Regions from separate parts of the Streptosporangium sp. NPDC051023 genome, predicted to be linked through region 3. Evidence: predicted binding sites of a transcription regulator. Region 3 holds the regulator's gene; each other region holds the start of a gene.
The links. The regulator HrcA, encoded in region 3, represses chaperone genes, less so after heat shock. The targets are predictions, from matches to a motif close to TTGGCACTCTCNNNNNGAGAGTGCCAA.
Positions count from the first base shown of each region.

Region 1: groES (co-chaperone GroES) is a predicted target of HrcA. The motif match lies at 2,755-2,781, and genes of this name have one in related genera.
Region 2: groL (chaperonin GroEL) is a predicted target of HrcA. The motif match lies at 1,753-1,779, and genes of this name have one in related genera.
Region 4: AB0395_RS09205 (DNA starvation/stationary phase protection protein) is a predicted target of HrcA. The motif match lies at 1,812-1,838, and genes of this name have one in related genera.

Region 1 covers NZ_JBFBCE010000020.1:85,183-90,034, reverse strand. The annotation lists gene AB0395_RS15805 (Uma2 family endonuclease) at 1-526, opposite strand, end outside; gene AB0395_RS15800 (NAD(P)/FAD-dependent oxidoreductase) at 698-2,041, opposite strand; gene AB0395_RS15795 (MarR family transcriptional regulator) at 2,159-2,686, shown strand; gene groES (co-chaperone GroES) at 2,871-3,182, shown strand; gene groL (chaperonin GroEL) at 3,272-4,852, shown strand, end outside.
Region 2 covers NZ_JBFBCE010000037.1:17,851-22,702, forward strand. The annotation lists gene pknB (Stk1 family PASTA domain-containing Ser/Thr kinase) at 1-911, shown strand, start outside; gene AB0395_RS24240 (TetR/AcrR family transcriptional regulator) at 1,046-1,657, opposite strand; gene groL (chaperonin GroEL) at 1,890-3,515, shown strand; gene AB0395_RS24250 (gamma-glutamyl-gamma-aminobutyrate hydrolase family protein) at 3,645-4,217, opposite strand; gene AB0395_RS24255 (hypothetical protein) at 4,214-4,387, opposite strand; gene AB0395_RS24260 (class E sortase) at 4,384-4,852, opposite strand, start outside.
Region 3 covers NZ_JBFBCE010000021.1:83,525-88,376, reverse strand. The annotation lists gene dnaJ (molecular chaperone DnaJ) at 1-643, opposite strand, end outside; gene hrcA (heat-inducible transcriptional repressor HrcA) at 656-1,669, opposite strand; gene AB0395_RS16385 (hypothetical protein) at 1,853-2,617, shown strand; gene AB0395_RS16380 (DUF3097 domain-containing protein) at 2,675-3,490, shown strand; gene AB0395_RS16375 (DUF4870 domain-containing protein) at 3,515-4,267, shown strand; gene hemW (radical SAM family heme chaperone HemW) at 4,323-4,852, opposite strand, start outside.
Region 4 covers NZ_JBFBCE010000010.1:87,362-92,213, forward strand. The annotation lists gene AB0395_RS09195 (cellulose binding domain-containing protein) at 1-498, shown strand, start outside; gene AB0395_RS09200 (hypothetical protein) at 605-1,078, opposite strand; gene AB0395_RS09205 (DNA starvation/stationary phase protection protein) at 1,268-1,735, opposite strand; gene AB0395_RS09210 (MerR family transcriptional regulator) at 1,849-2,562, shown strand; gene AB0395_RS09215 (VIT domain-containing protein) at 2,559-4,852, shown strand, end outside.

The DNA.
Region 1 (4,852 bases), on a different contig from region 3:
AGATGTAGACGACCGGCTCGTTGGCGTTGTTCTCCACCAGCCAGAAGTGCGGGATGCCCGCCGTGGCGTAGCGCTTCGGCTTCACCTCATGGTCGCGGAACTCGGATTCGGGTGAGACGACCTCTATGACGAGTTGCACCTCGTCGGGGTTGTAGGCGGTGCGGGACCTGTCTTTCGCCACCTCGCTGTCGATCATCAGAACGTCCGGACACGGCCGTTGCCGTGGGCCGAGCACAAGGTCCATCTGCGTCACGGCCTTCAGGTGATCGGGCGCCTGTGCGTTGAGGCTGGTACGCAGGCCGTACAGGACGTACTCGTGAAAGCGCTTCTGGGGGGACATGAAGATTAGGGCTCCATCGACGAGTTCGACGTGCTTGAAGAAGTCCGGCTCGCCGTGTGGGCCTTCCTGGGGAAGCCGGTCGAGGTCGCCGGCCGTCCATCCGCCAGGCGGCGGATAGGGCCAGTTGGCGAGCGGGTCGCCGGCCTCGCGCAGCGTGCTCGTTTCCTCGCTCATCGTGCTGGTCACGTCGCCCACCGTAGTGTCTTTCCCGTCACCGTGTGTGGTCATCGGTTACGTTCTCCTCGGTGCTCGCTCGTCTCCCTCGTATGTTCCCCGAAGTCGTATGTTCCCCGAACCGGGGCCCGATGTCGCGGGAAAGCGCGGGAGTTCGTCCGGAACCGCGGGGCGGGGGCGGGGTCACGCGTCCGCCGCGCGGTAGGCCGTGAGGTCGTCGAGGAACTTCCTGCGCAGCGCGGGGATGTGGTTCGTCGCGCGGAAGAACGTCCGGTTCGCCGCCAGGACCGCGCGGCCGACGAAGGGCCTGTGCAGGGGGTCGGCGCCGTTGGTGCCGTTCTGGGCGAGGGAGTCGGCGACGCGGGCGAAGCCGTACGGGATCATCTCGGCCTCGTAGGCGCCGACGGCGTCGAGCAGCGATCTGGCGCCGTCGCGGACGGCGACGAGGTGCCTGCGCAGGAGCATCGCGTCGCGCAGGGCGGTGTTGGCGCCGACACCGTGGCCGGGCGTCATGGTGTGGACGGCGTCGCCGAGCAGGGTGACGTTGGTGCTCTTCCAGGGGGCGATCGGCACCGAGGTGCGGATGGCGATCGGGAAGCAGCTTCCGGGGTCGGCGGCCTCGAACAGCTCCCGCATGTCCGGGTGCCAGGTGGGCGTCATGTCCAGGACGACCCGCCTGAGCTCCTCGCCGCGCAGGTCCATCACATCGGGCGGGAACTTGTCGGCCGAGGCGGAGAAGCCCCAGTTGATGTAGTCGCGGGTGTTGTCGTACAGCAGACCGGGCCACCGCCCGATCAGCTCGGCGTCGTTGCCGCCGATGCCGTGTTTGACCGTGCCGTCGCGGTCCCACTTGAACTCCATGACGTGCCAGATGCAGAACTGGCCCTTCGGCGCGAAGGTCAGGGAGATCCCGTTGAAGACCTCGTCGGGTAGCAGCGCCCTGGTCCTCGGGGTCACCTCGACCTTGGCGGAGATCGCGATCACCCCGGTGTCCTTGACCTCCGCGTGCGGCAGGTACTGCTTGCGAACCCTGGAGCCGGTGCCGTCCGCGGCGACGAGCAGGTCGCCGGTCGCCGAGGTGCCGTCGGCGAAGAAGGCGGTTACGGTGCCGTCGCCGTTGCGCTCGTAGTGGGTGAAAGCCTTGCCGAAGTGCACGACGTCCTCCATCCCGGTGAGCAGCACCTGGCGCAGGGTCATCCTGGAGACGGAACGCTCGCTGTCGACGGGGTCGTGGTTTTCGGGCAGCGGGAAGGACGCGATCGTCTTGCGTCTCTCCGTCAGCACGTTGAGGTAGGCGGGCGCCCTCGCGCAGGTGGCGGTGTAGATGTCGAACAGCTCCTGCGGCAGGCACTCCTTCAGCGCGTGGTTGCCGGTCGGGTCGATGCCGACGCGGTAGCCGTACACGCCGTCGGCGCGGGTGCGGTGGCGCTCGTAGACGGCGACCGAGATCCCGGCGCGCCGCAGGCCGTGAGCCAGGCACATCCCGCCGGTGCCGGCGCCGATGACGATCACGTGCAGAGAGGACATGGGAGCTCCCGCTGGGAAGGGTTCACGGAGATCTCGCTGGTCGTGCTGTACGGATTCCTCGAACGTCTTGTATCTTGATGTTCGAGACATATTTAGCTTGATTGTGAAGAGACTTGAATGTCAAGGGAAAATTCTGGTGATTTCTGGACGGCGCGGGACGGGGGCGGCGGTGAGGAAGATCTCAGGGCCGTGCTGGGGGCGGAGGTCCAGGCGGGGCAGGCAGCCGTTGACGCCTTCGACGAGGCGGTCGCCGTCTGCCTCGGGGTGAACAGGACCGACCTGCGCTGCCTTGAGGTCCTGATCCGGCGCGAGGCCGTCACGCCGAGCGTTCTGGGGGGCGAGCTGGGACTCACGACGGGCAGCGTGACCGCGATGCTCGACCGTCTCGAGAGGGCGGGATATCTGACGCGCTCTCCCGATCCGGGGGACCGGCGCAAGGTCGTCGTGCGTGCCACGACGGAGACCCTGGAGCGGGCCGCGGAGCTTTACGGGCCCATCGTCGAGCAGGGAGGGCGCATGACCGCGGGCTACACCGACGCCGAGTTGCGGATCGTGCTGGACTTCCTGCGACGCTCCAGGGGGCTCTACGAGAGCGAAGTCGAACGCGTCAGGAGTCTGCCGGCCGCCCGGCGGCGAAGGGTTTGACGTTTCGCGTACGGCGCACAGGAGCGGTTCGTGTTGACTGTCAAGGCCTCCTTGCATACTGTTCCGTATTGGCACTCTCCCGGTGAGAGTGCCAGATACATGCGACGAGGCAGGTCTGACACCCGCGACGGCAGACCGCTGGTCGCCTCTTCTAGATCATTCAAATCTGAAGGGGAGGTCCGACGTGACGACCGCCACCAAGGTTCCCGTTAAGCCGCTCGGCGACCGCATTGTGGTCCAGCCGCTCGAGGCCGAGCAGACGACTGCTTCCGGTCTCGTCATCCCGGACACCGCCAAGGAGAAGCCGCAGGAGGGCAAGGTCCTCGCGGTTGGCCCCGGCAACTGGGACGAGGACGGCGACAAGCGCATCCCGCTCGACGTCAAGGAGGGCGACGTCGTCCTCTACAGCAAGTACGGCGGCACCGAGGTGAAGTACGGCGGCGAGGAGTACCTCGTGCTCTCCGCTCGCGACGTGCTCGCCATCATCGAGAAGTAATCCACGCTTCACAAAGATGACGCATCGAGCCCCGGGTCGCGAGAGCGCCCGGGGCTTTGTGCGCCGACGTACTTTCAGAGAGGACTAGCATGCCGAAGATCCTGGCGTTCGAAGAGGATGCCCGCCGCGCTCTTGAGCGTGGTGTCAACGCCCTCGCCGACGCGGTCAAGGTGACCCTCGGCCCGCGTGGCCGCAACGTCGTCATCGACAAGAAGTTCGGTGCCCCGACCATCACCAACGACGGTGTCACCATCGCCCGTGAGGTCGAGCTGGACAGGCCGTACGAGAACCTCGGCGCCCAGCTCGCCAAGGAAGTCGCGACCAAGACCAACGACGTCGCCGGTGACGGCACGACCACCGCGACCGTCCTCGCCCAGGCGATGGTCCGCGAGGGTCTGCGCAACGTCGCGGCGGGTGCCCAGCCGCTCTCCCTCAAGCGCGGCATCGACCTCGCCGCCAAGGCCGTCAGCGACAAGCTGATCGAGGCCGCCAGGCCGGTCGAGGACAAGAAGGAGATCGCCCACGTGGCGACGATCTCCGCGCAGGACGCCAAGATCGGCGACCTGATCGCCGAGGCGTTCGACAAGGTGGGCAAGGACGGTGTCATCACCGTCGAGGAGTCCAACACCATGGGCCTCGAGCTGGAGTTCACCGAGGGCCTCCAGTTCGACAAGGGCTACCTCTCGCCCTACATGGTGACCGACCAGGAGCGCATGGAGGCGGTCCTGGAGGACCCCTACATCCTGATCAACCAGAACAAGATCTCCTCGGTCGCGGACTTCCTGCCGCTGCTCGAGAAGGTCGCGCAGACCAAGAAGGCGCTGCTCGTCATCGCCGAGGACGTCGAGGGTGAGGCTCTCGCCGTCCTGGTCACCAACAAGATCCGCGGCACCTTCACCTCGGTCGCGGTCAAGGCCCCCGGCTTCGGTGACCGCCGCAAGGCCATGCTGCAGGACATCGCCATCCTCACCGGTGGCGAGGTCGTCAGCGAGGAGGTCGGCCTCAAGCTGGAGCACGTCGGCCTCGAGGTGCTCGGCACCGCCCGCCGCGTCGTGATCACCAAGGACAACACCACGATCGTGGACGGTGCCGGTGACGCGCAGGCGATCGCCGACCGCGTCAAGGAGATCAAGCTCGCCGTCGAGCAGTCCGACTCCGACTGGGACCGCGAGAAGCTCCAGGAGCGTCTGGCGAAGCTGTCCGGCGGCGTCTGCGTGCTGCGGGTCGGCGCGGCCACCGAGGTCGAGCTCAAGGAGAAGAAGCACCGTCTCGAGGACGCCATCTCTGCGACGCGCGCCGCGATCGAGGAGGGCATCGTCTCCGGCGGTGGCTCCGCGCTCATCCACGTCTCCAAGGTCCTGGACGACCTGGGCCTGTCCGGCGACGAGGCGACGGGTGTCTCCGTGGTCCGCAAGGCGCTCATCGAGCCCGCCCGCTGGATCGCGGAGAACGCCGGCCTCGAGGGCTACGTCGTGACCACCAAGGTCGCCGAGCTCCCCGTCGGCCAGGGCCTCAACGCCGCCACCGGTGAGTACGGCGACCTGGTCGCCCAGGGCGTCATCGACCCGGTCAAGGTCACCCGCTCGGCCGTCCAGAACGCGGCCTCCATCGCCGGCATGCTGCTGACGACCGAGGCTCTCGTGGTGGACAAGCCCGAGGAGGAGGCCCCG
Region 2 (4,852 bases), on a different contig from region 3:
CCTACGAGTACGGCACGCAGGAGGGTGGGCGGGGCGAGCGCGGCCGACGCCGCCAGCAGAGCAGCGGCAACACCGCGGTCAAGACGGCGGCGTGGATCCTGGTCCCGCTGCTGATCATCGGCGCCTTCATCGGCGTCGGCTACATGTTCCTGAGCGCGCCCGGCGGCAGCTCGGCCACGGGCAAGGTGAAGATCCCGACGCTGGCCACGCAGACCGTCCAGACGGCGAGCAAGACGCTGACCGATCTCGGGCTGCAGGTCAAGGTCGAGGAGGTGTTCGACGAAAAGCTGCCGAAGGACACGGTCATCGACACCGACCCGGCCGCCGACACCGAGGTGGCGAAGAACAGCGTGGTCACTCTGAAGGTCTCCAAGGGCATCGAGAAGGTCGAGGTGCCCAACGTGCTCGACATGACCGTCGAGGAGGCGACCTCCGCGCTCGAGGCCAAGGGCTTCAAGGTGAGCGTGCAGACCAAGGTGTCCAGCCGTCCGCAGGGCAAGGTGTTCCAGACCGACCCCGAGGCGGGCAAGAAGGCGGCCAAGGAGAGCACGGTCCGGATCTACGTTCCCAAGGAGGCCGTCGAGGTGCCGGGTGTGGCCAACCTCACGGTCGAGGACGCCACCAGGATGCTCAGGGAGGCGGGCTTCAAGGTCAAGGTGGTCAAGCAGGAGAGCGACCTGCCCGAGGGCACCGTTCTCAGCCAGGCTCCCGAGCCCGGCGCCAAGCTCACCCCCGGCACCACGATCACGCTGATCGTCTCCAGCGGGCAGGCCCCGCAGCCGACCGAGCAGCCCACGTATCCGACCGAGCAGCCGACCGATGATCCCCAGCAGCCGGAGCCGGAGCCGACGGAGACCGACGACGGGTCGATCTTCGACACCCCGCCCGGCGACGGAGGCGAACTGGGCTGAGCCTTCGGCTCCCGGGAAGCCCTCGACGGCTTCCCGGGCCCGAGGAGCACCCGGGCCTCTCCGCGGTCCGAGACCTGGAAAATGTGAGGACCCCCGCCGCCCGGCGGGGGTCCTCACCCGTTCTGTGCCCTAGCTCACGGGGGCGTCTGGTTTGGTGGCGCGGCGGGAACGACGCAGGACAGGGCGCTGCGCAGGATGGTGGCGAAGGGCGCGGTGTTACCGGGCGTGAGCCAGTGCCGTCCCGCCACGCGGATGGCGCCGGCCACCGCGGCGGCCGTGACGGTGGGGAACAGGTCGCGTCCTGCGTCGGTGCCGGTGCGTGCCGCGATCGCCTCGGCGAGCGGGCCCTCCGCCATGGTGAACGCCCTCAGCGCCTCCCCCTCAAGCTCAGGCGTCGACATGATCATGCTCAGACCCGCCCTGTCGGGCTCGGGGTTGGTGTAAAGCTCGATCACGGCCGCGATGACGGCCTGGTCGAGCGGCTCGTCGGCGGGCCGGGAACGCAGCGTCTCCCCCACACTCCTGGACTGGTCGGCCTGCAGGGCGCAGATCGCCTCCGCCCTGCTGGAGAAGTAGTTGTTGTAGGTCCGGGACGAGACACCCGCGGCCGTGGCGATGTCGTGGACGCGCACCAGGGCCAGCCCGTTGGGGCCCTGCTCGATGGCCAGGCGCAGCGCGGCGTGACCGATCGCCTCTCGGGTGGCCTGTCTGTTGCGCGCCCGGAGATCCATGGCGTCGTCGTTCATGGGTCAACTCTATCCGATGCTACGCATCACGCACTATGTACGCACCGCGCACTATATGCGTGTCACGCAAGTTGTGGGTAGAGTGCGAGGGACGCCTGGCACTCACACCCGGAGAGTGCCAACCGCAGGGCGTATGCCGGGACGGCGAGGTCCGCCGACAGGTGGTTCACCTACCGGCGGACCGTCCGTCGCGGGCGCCGTCCCGAAGCCCCCTTCAAGAGCAGGAGCAGTAATGGCCTCGAAAATGATCGTGTTCGACGAGGACGCCCGGCGTGGTCTCGAGCGCGGCATGAACCAGCTCGCGGACGCCGTCAAGGTGACCCTCGGCCCCAGGGGCCGTAACGTCGTTCTGGAGAAGAAGTGGGGCGCCCCCACGATCACCAACGACGGTGTCTCCATCGCCAAGGAGATCGAGCTCGAGGACCCGTGGGAGAAGATCGGGGCCGAGCTCGTCAAGGAAGTCGCCAAGAAGACCGACGACGTCGCGGGTGACGGCACCACGACCGCCACCGTGCTGGCCCAGGCGCTGGTCCGCGAGGGCCTGCGCAACGTCGCCGCGGGCGCCAACCCGATGTCCCTCAAGAGGGGCATCGAGGCCGCCGTCGAACGGGTCAGTGAGGAGTTGTCCGCGCTGGCCAGGGACGTGGAGACGAAGGCGCAGATCGCCTCGACCGCTTCCATCTCCGCCGCCGACCCGGAGATCGGCGCGCTCATCGCCGAGGCGATGGACAAGGTCGGCAGGGAAGGTGTCATCACCGTCGAGGAGAGCAACGCCTTCGGCCTGGAGCTCGAACTCACCGAGGGCATGCGCTTCGACAAGGGGTATATCGCCCCGCTCTTCATTACCGACTCCGACCGGCTCGAAGCGGTCCTGGACGATCCATACGTCCTGATCGTGAGCGGCAAGGTCTCCGCCAACAGGGACGTGGTGCCCCTGCTCGACAAGGTCGTCCAGGCAGGCAAGCCGCTGCTGGTCATCGCCGAGGACGTCGAGGGCGAGGCCCTGGCCACCCTGATCGTCAACAAGATGAAGGGCGTCTTCCGGTCGGTCGCGGTGAAGGCCCCGGGCTTCGGCGACCGCCGCAGGGCCATGCTGGGCGATATCGCCATCCTGACCGGTGGCCAGGTCATCGCCGAGGAGGTCGGCCTCAAACTCGAGACCGCCACCCTCGATCTGCTGGGCCGTGCCCGCAAGGTCGTCGTGACCAAGGACGAGACCACCGTCGTGGACGGCGCCGGTGACGCGGGCCAGATCGCGGGCCGGGTCAACGAGATCCGCGCCGAGATCGAGCGCACCGACTCCGACTACGACCGCGAGAAGCTCCAGGAGCGCCTGGCCAAGCTGGCCGGCGGCGTGGCCGTCATCAAGGCGGGCGCCGCGACCGAGGTCGAGCTCAAGGAGCGCAAGCACCGCATCGAGGACGCCGTCCGCAACGCCAAGGCAGCCGTCGAGGAGGGCGTCGTGCCCGGCGGTGGTGTCGCGCTGCTGCAGGCCGGCGCCAAGGCCTTCGGCAAGCTCGAGCTGGCGGGCGACGAGGCCACCGGTGCCGCGATCGTGAGGAAGGCCCTTGAGGAGCCGCTGAAGCAGATCGCGGTCAACGCCGGCCTCGAGGGTGGCGTCGTGGTCGAGCGGGTCCGCGGCCTGCCCCCGGGCGAGGGTCTCAACGCCGCCACCGGCGAGTACGTCAACATGTTCGACTCGGGCATCATCGACCCGGCCAAGGTGACGCGCTCCGCGCTGCGGAACGCCGCCTCCATCGCGGCGCTGTTTCTCACCACCGAGGCCGTCATCGCTGAGAAGCCCGAGAGGGCCTCAGCCGTTCCGGCCATGCCGGGTGGCGGCGACATGGACTTCTAGGGCCGCCACACCATCGTGTGGTCCTACCCGGCCCGAGCCGGACGGGGTACGGACGAAAAAGAGCCCTTCCGCCACTCGGGGGCGATGGCGGAAGGGCTCACTGGTTAGTCGTTCAGCACGAACGACGTGTTACAGGATCCCGGCGAGCCAGTTTCCGAGCAGCAGATGGCCGTGTTCGGAGATCACCGACTCGGGATGGAATTGCACGCCCTCAACACGCGCGGCGCGGTGGCGCAGTCCCATGATCACGCCATCACCGGTGGTCGCGGTCACCTCGAGGGTCTCCGGGACCGTCCCGGGCACGACGGCCAGCGAGTGGTAGCGCGTCATGGTCACCGGGGACGGCACCCCGGCAAAGACACCGCGCCCGTCATGGATGATCAGGCTGGTACGGCCGTGCATCAGCTCGGGAGCCCGCGCCACGGTGGCCCCGTGGGCGACCGCGATGGCCTGGTGGCCGAGGCAGACGCCGAGCAGCGGCAGGTCATGCGCCTCGCAGTAGCCGACGAGCGGGACGCTCACCCCGGCGTCCTCGGGGCTGCCCGGCCCCGGACTGATCAGAACCCCGTCGAAACCGGCCGCGTCCTGCGGCACGACGTGGTCCCGCGGACGCACGTCGCAGGTCGCGCCGAGCACGCGGAGGTACTGCACGATGGTGTGCACGAAGCTGTCATGGTTGTCCACGACCAGGACGCGGGTCATCGGCCCACGGTGGCGTGGTCGAGCGGGACACGGGGTTCGATCCAGGGAAACACGACATACCACAGTACGGCCGCCGCGACCCCGGCGAGCACGACCGCGACGAGCGCCTTGGCCACGAAGGGGCCGGGGAGCAACCGCCAGATCCAGCCGTACATATCGGGACTCCTCATCTGCGGCGTTCCTCACGCCGCTCCAGCTCGCCGGAGACGACGAGCCGCTGGGCGGCGGAGTACTCCGGGTGGCAGGTGGACAGTGTGATCATGGCCGTGGTCGGCCTGCGGCCCGGCAGTCCGGGCACGGGGGCGATGACGGCCGTCTCGCCGGGGTCGACGACGCGCTCTCCGGTGACCCGGTAGGTGTACCGGGCGTCCCTGGCGTCGACCACGATCTCGTCGCCCTGGCGGAGCTCTCCGAGCCGGTTGAAGGGGGCAGCGTAGGTCGTTCGATGCCCAGAAAGCACGAAATTTCCTATCTCTCCGGGCAGGGCGGTACCGGGGTAGTGACCGGGCCCCATCCGTAGCTGCTCCCAGCCGACACCCTCGACGACGGCGTACTCGTAGTCGTCGCCGAGTCTGGGGATCCTGAGCAGCGCCAGCGCTCCGCCCAGCCGGACGCCACCGGATCCCGCCGCCGGA
Region 3 (4,852 bases):
TCCGCCGGGTGCGGACCCGGCCGTCGCCGGAGCACTCCTGGCAGGGGTTGCGGATGATCGAGCCGAACCCGCCGCACTGGGGGCACGGGCGGGACGTCATGACCTGGCCGAGGAAGGAGCGGGTGACCTGGGAGACCTCGCCGCGTCCGTGACAGAGGTCACAGGTGTCGGGGTGGGTGCCCGGCGCCGCGCCGGAGCCGGTGCAGACCTCGCAGAGGACCGCGGTGTCGACGACCAGTTCGCGGGTGGTGCCGAAGGCGGACTCTTTCAGGTCGAGCTCCACCCTGATGGTGGCGTTTCGGCCCCTGCGGGCACGCGAGCGGGGACCTCGGCCGCCCCCGCCGCCCGCGGCGCCGAAGAAGGCGTCCATGATGTCGCTGAACGGGAAACCCGCGCCGAAGCCCCCCGCGCCCGCGCCCGCCGAGGCGAACGGATCGGCGCCCATGTCGTACATCTGGCGCTTGTTGGGGTCGGACAACACCTCGTAGGCCTGCGTGATGTCCTTGAACCGCTCCTGGGTCTCAGGGTCGGGGTTCACATCGGGATGCAGTTCTCTGGCCAGGCGGCGGTAAGCCTTCTTGATCTCTTCCGCACTGGCGTCGCGCCGCACCCCTAGGGTGCCGTAGTAGTCGCTCTTAGCCACTTAGTTGACCTCTTAAGATGCAGCCAGGATCTGGCTGACGTAGCGTGCCACCGCGCGCACCGCGCCCATCGTGACCGGGTAGTCCATACGTGTCGGACCCAGCACACCGAGCCGGGCCAGTTGCTTGTCTCCGGAACCGTATCCGGCGACGACGATCGACGTGCCCTGGAGACCGGTATAGGGGTTCTCCGAGCCGATCCGCACCGTCAGCGCCGACAGGTCCGAGGTCTCGCCGAGCAGTCGCATGAGCACGACCTGCTCCTCCAGTGCCTCCAGCACGTCGCGGAGCCCGACGGTGAAGTCGGCTCCCGCGAGGTTGGCGGCCCCGGCGAAAACGATCTTTTCATCATGCCGGTCCACAAGGGACTCCAGCAGCACCGACAGGATCGTGGCCGCGAGCGGCCGGTCCTCCGCCGGGAGTCGTTCGGGCAGGTCGGCGACCAGGTCGGGGACGTTGGTCAGCCCACAGCCGTCCAGGCACGCGTTGAGGACCGCGCGCAGGTGCGCCACGCGGTTCTCGTCGACGACGTCGGGCAGCTCGACCACACGCTGCTCGACCCGCCCGGTGTTGGTGATGAGCACGAACATCAGGCGGCGCTCGCTCAAGGGGACCAGCTCGACGTGCCTGACCTTGGAGTTGGTGATCGTGGGGTACTGGACCACGGCGACCTGCCGGGTCAGCTGTGCCAGCAGCCGCACCGTACGCATGACGACGTCGTCGATGTCGACCGCGCCGGCGAGGAAGGTCTCGATGGCCCTCTTCTCCGCGCTGGACAGCGGCTTCACCTGTGAGAGACGGTCGACGAACAGCCGGTAGCCCTTGTCGGTCGGCACCCGGCCCGCGCTGGTGTGAGGCTGGGCGATGTAGCCCTGCTCCTCCAGCACCGCCATATCGTTGCGGATGGTCGCGGGCGACACACCGAGGTTGTGCCGATCCGCGAGAGCCTTCGAACCCACCGGCTCGTTGGTGGACACGTAGTCCTCGACGATGGCGCGTAGGACCGCCAGCTTGCGGTCGTCAACCAACGTGCTCACCTCCCTACCTGCGCTCGGACGGGAAACGTCAGGTCTGGCACTCTGTGTTCCCGAGTGCCAAGTGTACGGCTCCCGCCCGCGGGGTGCGATAACACGGCACCACGATGACGGAAGCAAGCCATTGTCAAGTCAGCTGCTATCGCTATCCAAGCGGTAAGCGCCACAATCCGGTATATGTCCAATGATTTCGGATCCCCCTCGGGTGACGGCGCCGCGCACGTCCCCGGTCACGGCGCCCCCCAGCAGCCATACGGTCAGCCCTACCAGCAGCAACAGCCCTACCAGCAGCAGGGCGGCCCGACCTACGGCTATCCGCCTCCCGGCTACGGCGCCCCTCATCAGGGCCCGCCGCCGAAGGTGAAGGTGAAGCCGAGTGTCGGCTGGATCGTCGGCGCGTGGCTCGTCTTCGTGCTCAGCGTGATCATTGGCATCGGCGGCTTCGCGGGCGGCATCTTCAGCGCGATCACCGACGCCGCCCCCGCCAGCTCGTTCGGCCCCGGCGAGAAGACGACGGTCAGCCTCGACCCGGCGGACAAGCCCGCCATCTACGTCGCCGCCGCGAAGGGCACCAACTTCGAGTGCCAGATCGAGGGCGACCCGGGGAGCGTCAAGCTCCAGCAGCCGGGCATACAGCAGACCGTCACCGCGAACGGGCAGTTGTGGGAGCTGGCCCTGCGGATCGGGGTCGACAAGGCCGGCGACTACCCGATCACCTGCACCACCTCCGACAACGCGGACGCCAAGTTCGGCGTGGGCAAGGAGATCGCCGCGAACTCGGTGGTCGGCGGCGCGCTCGTGCTGATCGGGGTGCCGAGCTTCGGCTTCCTGCTGGCCGTGATCGTCACGATCGTCGTGCTGGTCAGGCGGAGCGGCGCCCGCAAGCGCCAGGCCGCCGCCGCGGCGGCCCAGTGGGGACAGCCCGGACCGTACGGCAGGTGACGGCGGCTTTTGCTACCGTCCACTTGATCCCCGGCGAGAGAGGGTTGGCGGTCGGTTATGTATGAGCGTGACGTGCTGGCGGGAAACTGGCGGCGCCCCCTGAAGGGGAAGATCCCTCAGGTTCCCGCGGAGCTCGACCTGGTCGTCGAGGACGCGGACAGCGGCTTCTGCGGCGCCGTGGTCGCCTGCGACAAGGAGGCCGTCACGCTGGAGGACCGGTTCGGGCGACGGCGGTTGTTCCCGCTCGAACCCGCCGCGTTCCTCCTCGAGGGCAAGACGGTGACGCTGGTGCGTCCCGCCACCGCGCTGCGGACCCCGAGGCGCTCCGCCTCGGGGTCCATCGCGGTCGAGGGCCTGCGGGCCAGGGTCGCCAGGGAGAGCCGCATCTACGTGGAGGGCGTGCACGACGCCGCGCTGGTCGAGAAGGTCTGGGGACACGACCTGCGCGTCGAGGGCGTGGTCGTGGAGTACCTCGAAGGCGTCGACCACCTGCCCTCGATCGTCGAGGAGTTCGAGCCCGGCCCGGAGCGCCGCCTCGGCGTGCTCGTCGACCACCTGATCGAGGGGTCCAAGGAGAGCAGGATCGCGGCCCAGGTCTCCTCACCCCACGTGCTGATCGTCGGGCACCCGTTCGTGGACGTCTGGCAGGCGGTCAAGCCGTCCGCGCTGAGAATTCCCGCCTGGCCCGCCGTACCGCGCGGCGTACCCTGGAAAGAGGGTGTCATCGCCGCCCTGGGCTGGAATCTGGAGCCCGGCGACGCGTGGCGCCGCGTTCTCGGATCGGTCGCCACCTACACGGATCTGGAGCCGGAGCTCCTCGGCCCGGTCGAGGAGCTGATCGACTTCGTGACCGCTCCCGGCGAGGATGGCTGACCCCGTACCCCGTCAGGAGGGGCCATGAGCGACACTCCAGAGAATCCACCGCGCGAACCCGCCGGAGAGGACCAGGCCCGGGATCCGGACCCGCAGCCCTCAGCGGGGCAGACCCAGCCCGGACAGCTGCGGCATCCGCCGCAGGAGCACACCCAGCCCGGACAGGCAGAGCCGGGCCACATCCAGCCCAGCCAGGAACAACCGAGCTACATCCAGCCCAGCCAGGAACAACCGGGCCACGCCCGGCCCGGTCAGCCCGGCGACAGCCCGTCCGGCTACGCGCAGCCCGGTCACGGCTGGCAGGAGCAAGGCTGGCAGGGGCAGGGCTACCCGCCGCAGGCCGCATCGCCGTACGACCAGGGCGCCTACGGCTACCAGGGGTCGTATCCCCCTCCCGGGTACGGCGCGCCCGGCGGCTACGGCTACCAGACCTTCCCCGGCGCGTACGGCCCGCGCCCCGGCACCGACGACACGACCATGGCGATGCTCGCCCATCTGCTGGGTCTGCTGACCTGGTTCATCGGCCCGCTGGTGATCTACCTCGCCAAGAAGGACGAATCCCCCTATGTGCGGGCCCAGGCGGCTGAGGCGCTGAACTTCCAGCTCACCCTGACGATCGCCTACGTGGTCTCCTGGGTCCTGACCATCGTGCTGATCGGCTTCCTGCTGATGCTGGTGGTCTGGATCGGATCGCTCATTCTGATGATCATGGCTGCCGTCGCGGCCAACCGCGGGGAGAACTACCGCTATCCGATGAACATCCGGTTCGTGAACTGATCGTCACGGCGGACGAGGAGGGCGCGGGTCACCTGGCCCGCGCCCTCAGGACAGGTCAGGTCAGGTCTCGCACCAGGGCATCGGCCAGCAGGCGCCCGCGCAGCGTGAGCACCGCGCGGCCCGCCTTGAACGGTTCGACCTCGAGCAGGCCGTCCGCCAACGCCCTGGCGACGACCGGCGGCTTCTCGATCTCCCTGAGCGGGAACCCCTCGGAGAGCCTGAGCTCCAGCATCAGCCGCTCGACCGCCCTGTCCTGCGGGGTCAGCACCTCGCGCGCGTACGCGGGTGAGACGCCGGAGGCCAGGCGCTCCGCATAGGCCGCCGGGTGCTTGACGTTCCACCACCGGGTGCCTCCGACGTGGCTGTGCGCGCCGGGGCCGACACCCCACCAGTCGCCTCCGGTCCAGTACAGCAGGTTGTGTCTGCAGCGCCCCGCCTGCGAGGTCGCCCAGTTCGACACCTCGTACCACTCGAACCCGGCCTCCGCGAGCATGGCGTCGGCGATGAGGTAGCGGTCCGCGGCCACGTCGTCGTCCGGCATCGGCAGCTCGCCGCGCCGGATCCTGGCGGCCAGCCTGGTGCCAT
Region 4 (4,852 bases), on a different contig from region 3:
ACGATCCCCTCTTCCGGGGTCCTGAACTTCGCCGAACCCGGCCTGGTCACCGGGCAGCGCTACACCTACGTCGTGGTCGCCAGGGACGCCGCCGACAACCTCAGCGTGCCGTCCGACCCGCTGTCCGCCCTCGCCAGGGAAGGACTCCCCTCCCCGAGCCCGTCGCCGACGACCCGCCCATCGTGCACGGTTTCCTACCGCGCGGCGACGTGGAGTTCGAGCCTGAACGCGGAGATCACCGTGCGCAACACCGGCACGACCGCGATCGACGGCTGGACGCTGACGGTCGACTACCCGGCGTCGGCCGTACGCCTCACCTCGGGCTGGTCCGCGGACTGGACCCAGACCGGCTCACGGCTCACCGGCACGAACAGGCAGTGGAACAAGGTCATCCCCGCAGGCTCGGCGACCCAGGTCGGGTTCACCGCCTCCTACAGCGGCTCCCTGCCCGCTCCCGTGAGCTTCGGCCTCAACGGAGAGACCTGCGCCACCGGCTGACCATGTCTGAGCGGTACCGCCGCGGCGGTACCGCTCAGCCCAACGGCACCGATGGCCGGGGCACGGTGACACGGGCCGGACAGACCGCGGGCTGACGCGAGCCAGGCTACGGTGTGACCCGCTGAACGGGGACGAGGCTTTTGGCGGCGGCCGTGACGAACGCCGCGACCGCGGCTTCGAACTCCGCCTCGCGGGTCTTGAGTTCGGCCCGGTCGGTCGCGTCGCGCAGCGCGTCCATATGCGCGAACGCGGCATCGGCAAGGGGTTCGGGCTGCCCGGAGACCAGCAGCAGCCGGAACCGCGCGGCTTCGGCCAGGGCCCCCAGACGATCGGCCTCGGCGAGCGCCTGGGCGAGCCCGGCCTGGTCCGAACGCCGCAGCCACGCGGTCACGACGGCGCGCTTGAGCTCGCTCACCGCGGCGGCGAACTCGCTGTAGGCGGTCAGGCGTTCCTGGCGCAGCCGCTCCTCACGCGCGACCCTCTCGGCGCGCGCGGCGGTCCGCTGCTGGAACAGGTAGGTGCTCAAGGACCCCAGCAGGGTCCCGAGGACGGCGATCAGACTCCCAAGGACAGCGCTCACCGCAAGAGTGGATCACACCCGTCACCCACCCCCAAGCCGGAGATGACGAACGCGAGGAGGATTGACAGGTCGACGGATCGTCCGCGGCCGGGGTGCTCAGCTCGCAGACGCTCGGAGAAACCCGGCCGGATCATGCGGAGAAGGCGCCCCGCCCTGGTGGGCGGAGCGCCTTCCTGTGGTGGGGACGATCTAGCGCTGGGCCTCCACCATCCAGTGGTACTTCTCCAGGTCCTGGGTGATCTCGATGAGGATGTCCTGGGTCACCGGGTCGGGCTTTTCCGTGGCCCCAATGCGCTCGCGCATCCGGCGGATGACGGATCCGAGGATGTCCGTCATGGCGGCGACGACCTTGCCGTCGTTGAGGTAGCCCGCCTCCACCTCCGGCACCTCACTGGTCTTCGAGAGCGTGGTCGCCCGCCCGTCGGGGTTGGCCCCGAGGGCGACCGCCCGTTCTGCGACGGTGTCGGCGTGCAGCCTGGCCGCCGCGACGATCTCGTCGAGCTGCAGGTGCAGTGAGCGGAAGTTGTGGCCGATCACGTTCCAGTGGGCCTGCTTGCCCAGAAGTGAGAGCTCGAGGAGGTCGACGAGCGCTCCCTGGAGAGCGGTGGTGACGACCTTCTTGTCATCACCCTTGAGCGGACTGGTGATCGCGGACATATGGTGTCCTCCCCTTTTTCAGGATCGATTTCCTATTTGTCCTGAATCGTCCCTACCCAGCTATCCTCTCCTTATGTTGACAGTGTCACTGTGACAGTGTCACTATCGAAGACATGGAGTGGACCATCGGCGAACTGGCGGAGCGGGCCTCCGCGGCGTTGTCCCCGACCGCCCAGCTCAACGGGCGGGTCAGGGACGTGCCCAACGAGCGCCTCATCCGGTGGTATGCCACGATCGGCCTGCTGGACCCGCCGTCGGCCCGCAGGGGCCGCGTCGCCCTGTACGGCAGGCGCCACCTGCTGCAGCTCATCGCCGTCAAGCGCCGCCAGGCCGAGGGCCTGACCATCGCCGAGATCCAGGCCGAGCTGACCGGGGCGACCGACCAGACCCTGGAGTCGATCGCCGATCTCCGCGACCCCGCCGAAGGGAACGGACGGCCGGAGAGAGCCGCCCCCCGGGCCTCGCGCCCCAGGTTCTGGGCCGAACCGCTCGCGGCGGCGGAGACACCAGGGCCGGGCCCGACACGACAGCCCGGCGCCCCGGCCTCCCGGCCTCGACCACCGGCCCCGTCGGCCATGTCATCCGCGCCGCCCATGCCACCGCCCGCGCCACCCGCATCTTCCGCGCCGTCCGTCCCGGCTGCCGTCGTCGTCCACGGCGTACGGCTGGCGCCCGGGGTGACGCTGCTGCTCGACGGCGGCGGCCGTACGCCGTCAGCCGGAGAACTCGCCGAGATCGGCGCCGCCGCGCAGGCGCTCCTCGCGGTCCTCCGCGAACACGACCTCGTCCCCAGAGACCCGCAGGACCAGGAAGGGAACCAGCCATGATCACCGAGATCACGACGCTACGCCCCGAGGAGTGCGAGCCGGTCCCGGACGCCGGGCTGGGGGCACTCGTCACCGAGCGCGGCAACCTGCCGCTGGAGAGCGTGGACGTGACCGCCGACGTCTCCGGCCTCGTCGCCGGGGTCGAGGTCGTCCAGGGGTTCCGCAACCCGCACGACGTGGCGCTCGAGGCGACCTACGTCTTCCCGCTGCCCGACCGTGCCGCCGTCACCTCCTTCAGGATGGAGGCGGACGGGCGGGTCGTCGAGGGCGTCCTCAAGGAACGCGGGCAGGCCAGGGCCGACTACGACCAGGCGATCTCGGAGGGCAGGCGGGCGGCGATCGCCGAGGAGGACCGCCCCGACGTCTTCACCATCAGGGTCGGCAACATCGTGCCCGGCGAGCGGGTCACCGTACATCTCACGCTCAACCAGCCGCTCCCCTACGAGGACGGCGCCGCGACCTTCCGCTTCCCGCTGGTCGTGGCCCCCCGCTACATCCCCGGCACCCCGCTCGACGGCGAGCAGGCGGGCGACGGCTGGGCCGCGGACACCGACGCGGTGCCCGACGCCTCCCGGATCACTCCCCCGGTGCTGCTGCCCGGCTTCCCCAGCCCGGTGCGCCTTTCGCTGGCGGTCTCCGTCGACCCCGCCGGGCTCGAGCTGCGCGAGGTCCGCTCCAGCCTGCACGTGGTGCGGGAGGAGGGGAACACCGTACGGCTGCAGCCGGGCGAGCGTCTCGACCGGGACTTCATCCTGCGCCTGTCCTTCGACGCCTCGACCTCGCTGACCCTGGTCCCCGACGAGGAGTCCGACGGGCGGGAGCCGGAGGGAACGTTCACGCTGACCGTCGTCCCCGGCCCGGCGGAGGCCACGGCCAGGGCGAAGGACGTCGTGCTGGTGCTGGACCGCTCGGGCAGCATGACCGGCTGGAAGATGGTCGCCGCCAGGCGCGCGGCGGCCCGCATCGTCGACACGCTGGTCGGCGGCGACCGGTTCGCCGTGCTCTCCTTCGACACCGTGGTCGAGCACCCTGAGGGGCTCGGTGAGGGACTGTCCGAGGCGTCCGACCGCAACCGCTACCGCGCGGTCGAGCATCTGGCCCGCCTCGAGGCGCGCGGCGGCACCGAGATGCTGGACCCGCTGGAGCGGGCCGTCACGCTGCTCGGCGGCTCCACCGACGACGCCGACAGTGTCAGGGACCGCGTCCTGGTGCTCGTCACGGACGGCCAGGTCGGCAACGAGGACCAGATCCTGGAGCGGCTCGGCGCGCGGCTCGCCGGGGTACGGGTGCACACGGTCGGCATCGACAGGGCGGTCAACGCCGGGTTCCTCGGCAGGCTGGCCGGGCTGGGCGCGGGCCGGTGCGAGCTGGTCGAGTCGGAGGACAGGCTCGACGAGGCGATGGAGCACATCCACCGCAGGATCGGCTCCCCCCTGGTCACCGACCTGTCCCTGAAGGCGGACGGGCTCGACCTGGTCCCCGGGACCGTCAGCCGTCTCGGCTCGATCTACCCGGACGTTCCGCTCACCGTCCAGGGACGGTACCGGGGGGTTTGTGGCGGGGCGCTGGCCGTACGAGGGCTGGACTCGACGGGGCAGCCGTGGGAGCGGCGGATCGCCGGAACGCGGGTGGAGAACCCGGCGGTGCGGGCGATCTGGGCGCGGGCCCGGCTTCGGACGCTGGAGGACCGCTACGCCGCGGGCGACCGCTCGCTGGAGGCGGAGATCGTCGAGGTCTCGCTCAGGCACGGTGTGCTCTGCCGGTTCACCGCGTTCGTCGCGGTCGACAGCCGGGTGGTCGCCGAGGGCGGCCCGGGGCACCGCGTGATCCAGCCGGTCGAGCTGCCGAGCGGCTGGGAGAACCCGGTCGTTGCGGCGCCGATGATGCTGACCGGGATGGCCTCGCCCGCCCCCATGAGCGCCCCCGGAGCGCCTCCGGCCGCGGCGCCGAAGTTCGCGGCGGCGGCGGGCGGCGCGCCGGAGGGCTTCGCGGGAGGCCCAGTGGGAGGGGTCCCCGCGAGAAGCGCGCGCGGCCGGGGCGGTTTCGCGCCGCGTGCCGCCATGCCTTCCCGTCCCGCGCCGGTCGGAGCGCCCCAGGTTCAGCGGGCAGAGGTGCCCAGGGCCCAGCTCGGCGAGGAGTTGCGGCGGCTGCGGGCCGCCGAGTCACTGCCCGCCGCGGAACGGCTGCGCTACCTCGAGGACCTGGGCAGCAGGCTCGCGGCCCTGGCCGTCTATCTGGGCGGTCACGCCGAGCTCGCGGCCCTGGCCGCGGAGCTGCAGGCGGGCGGTGA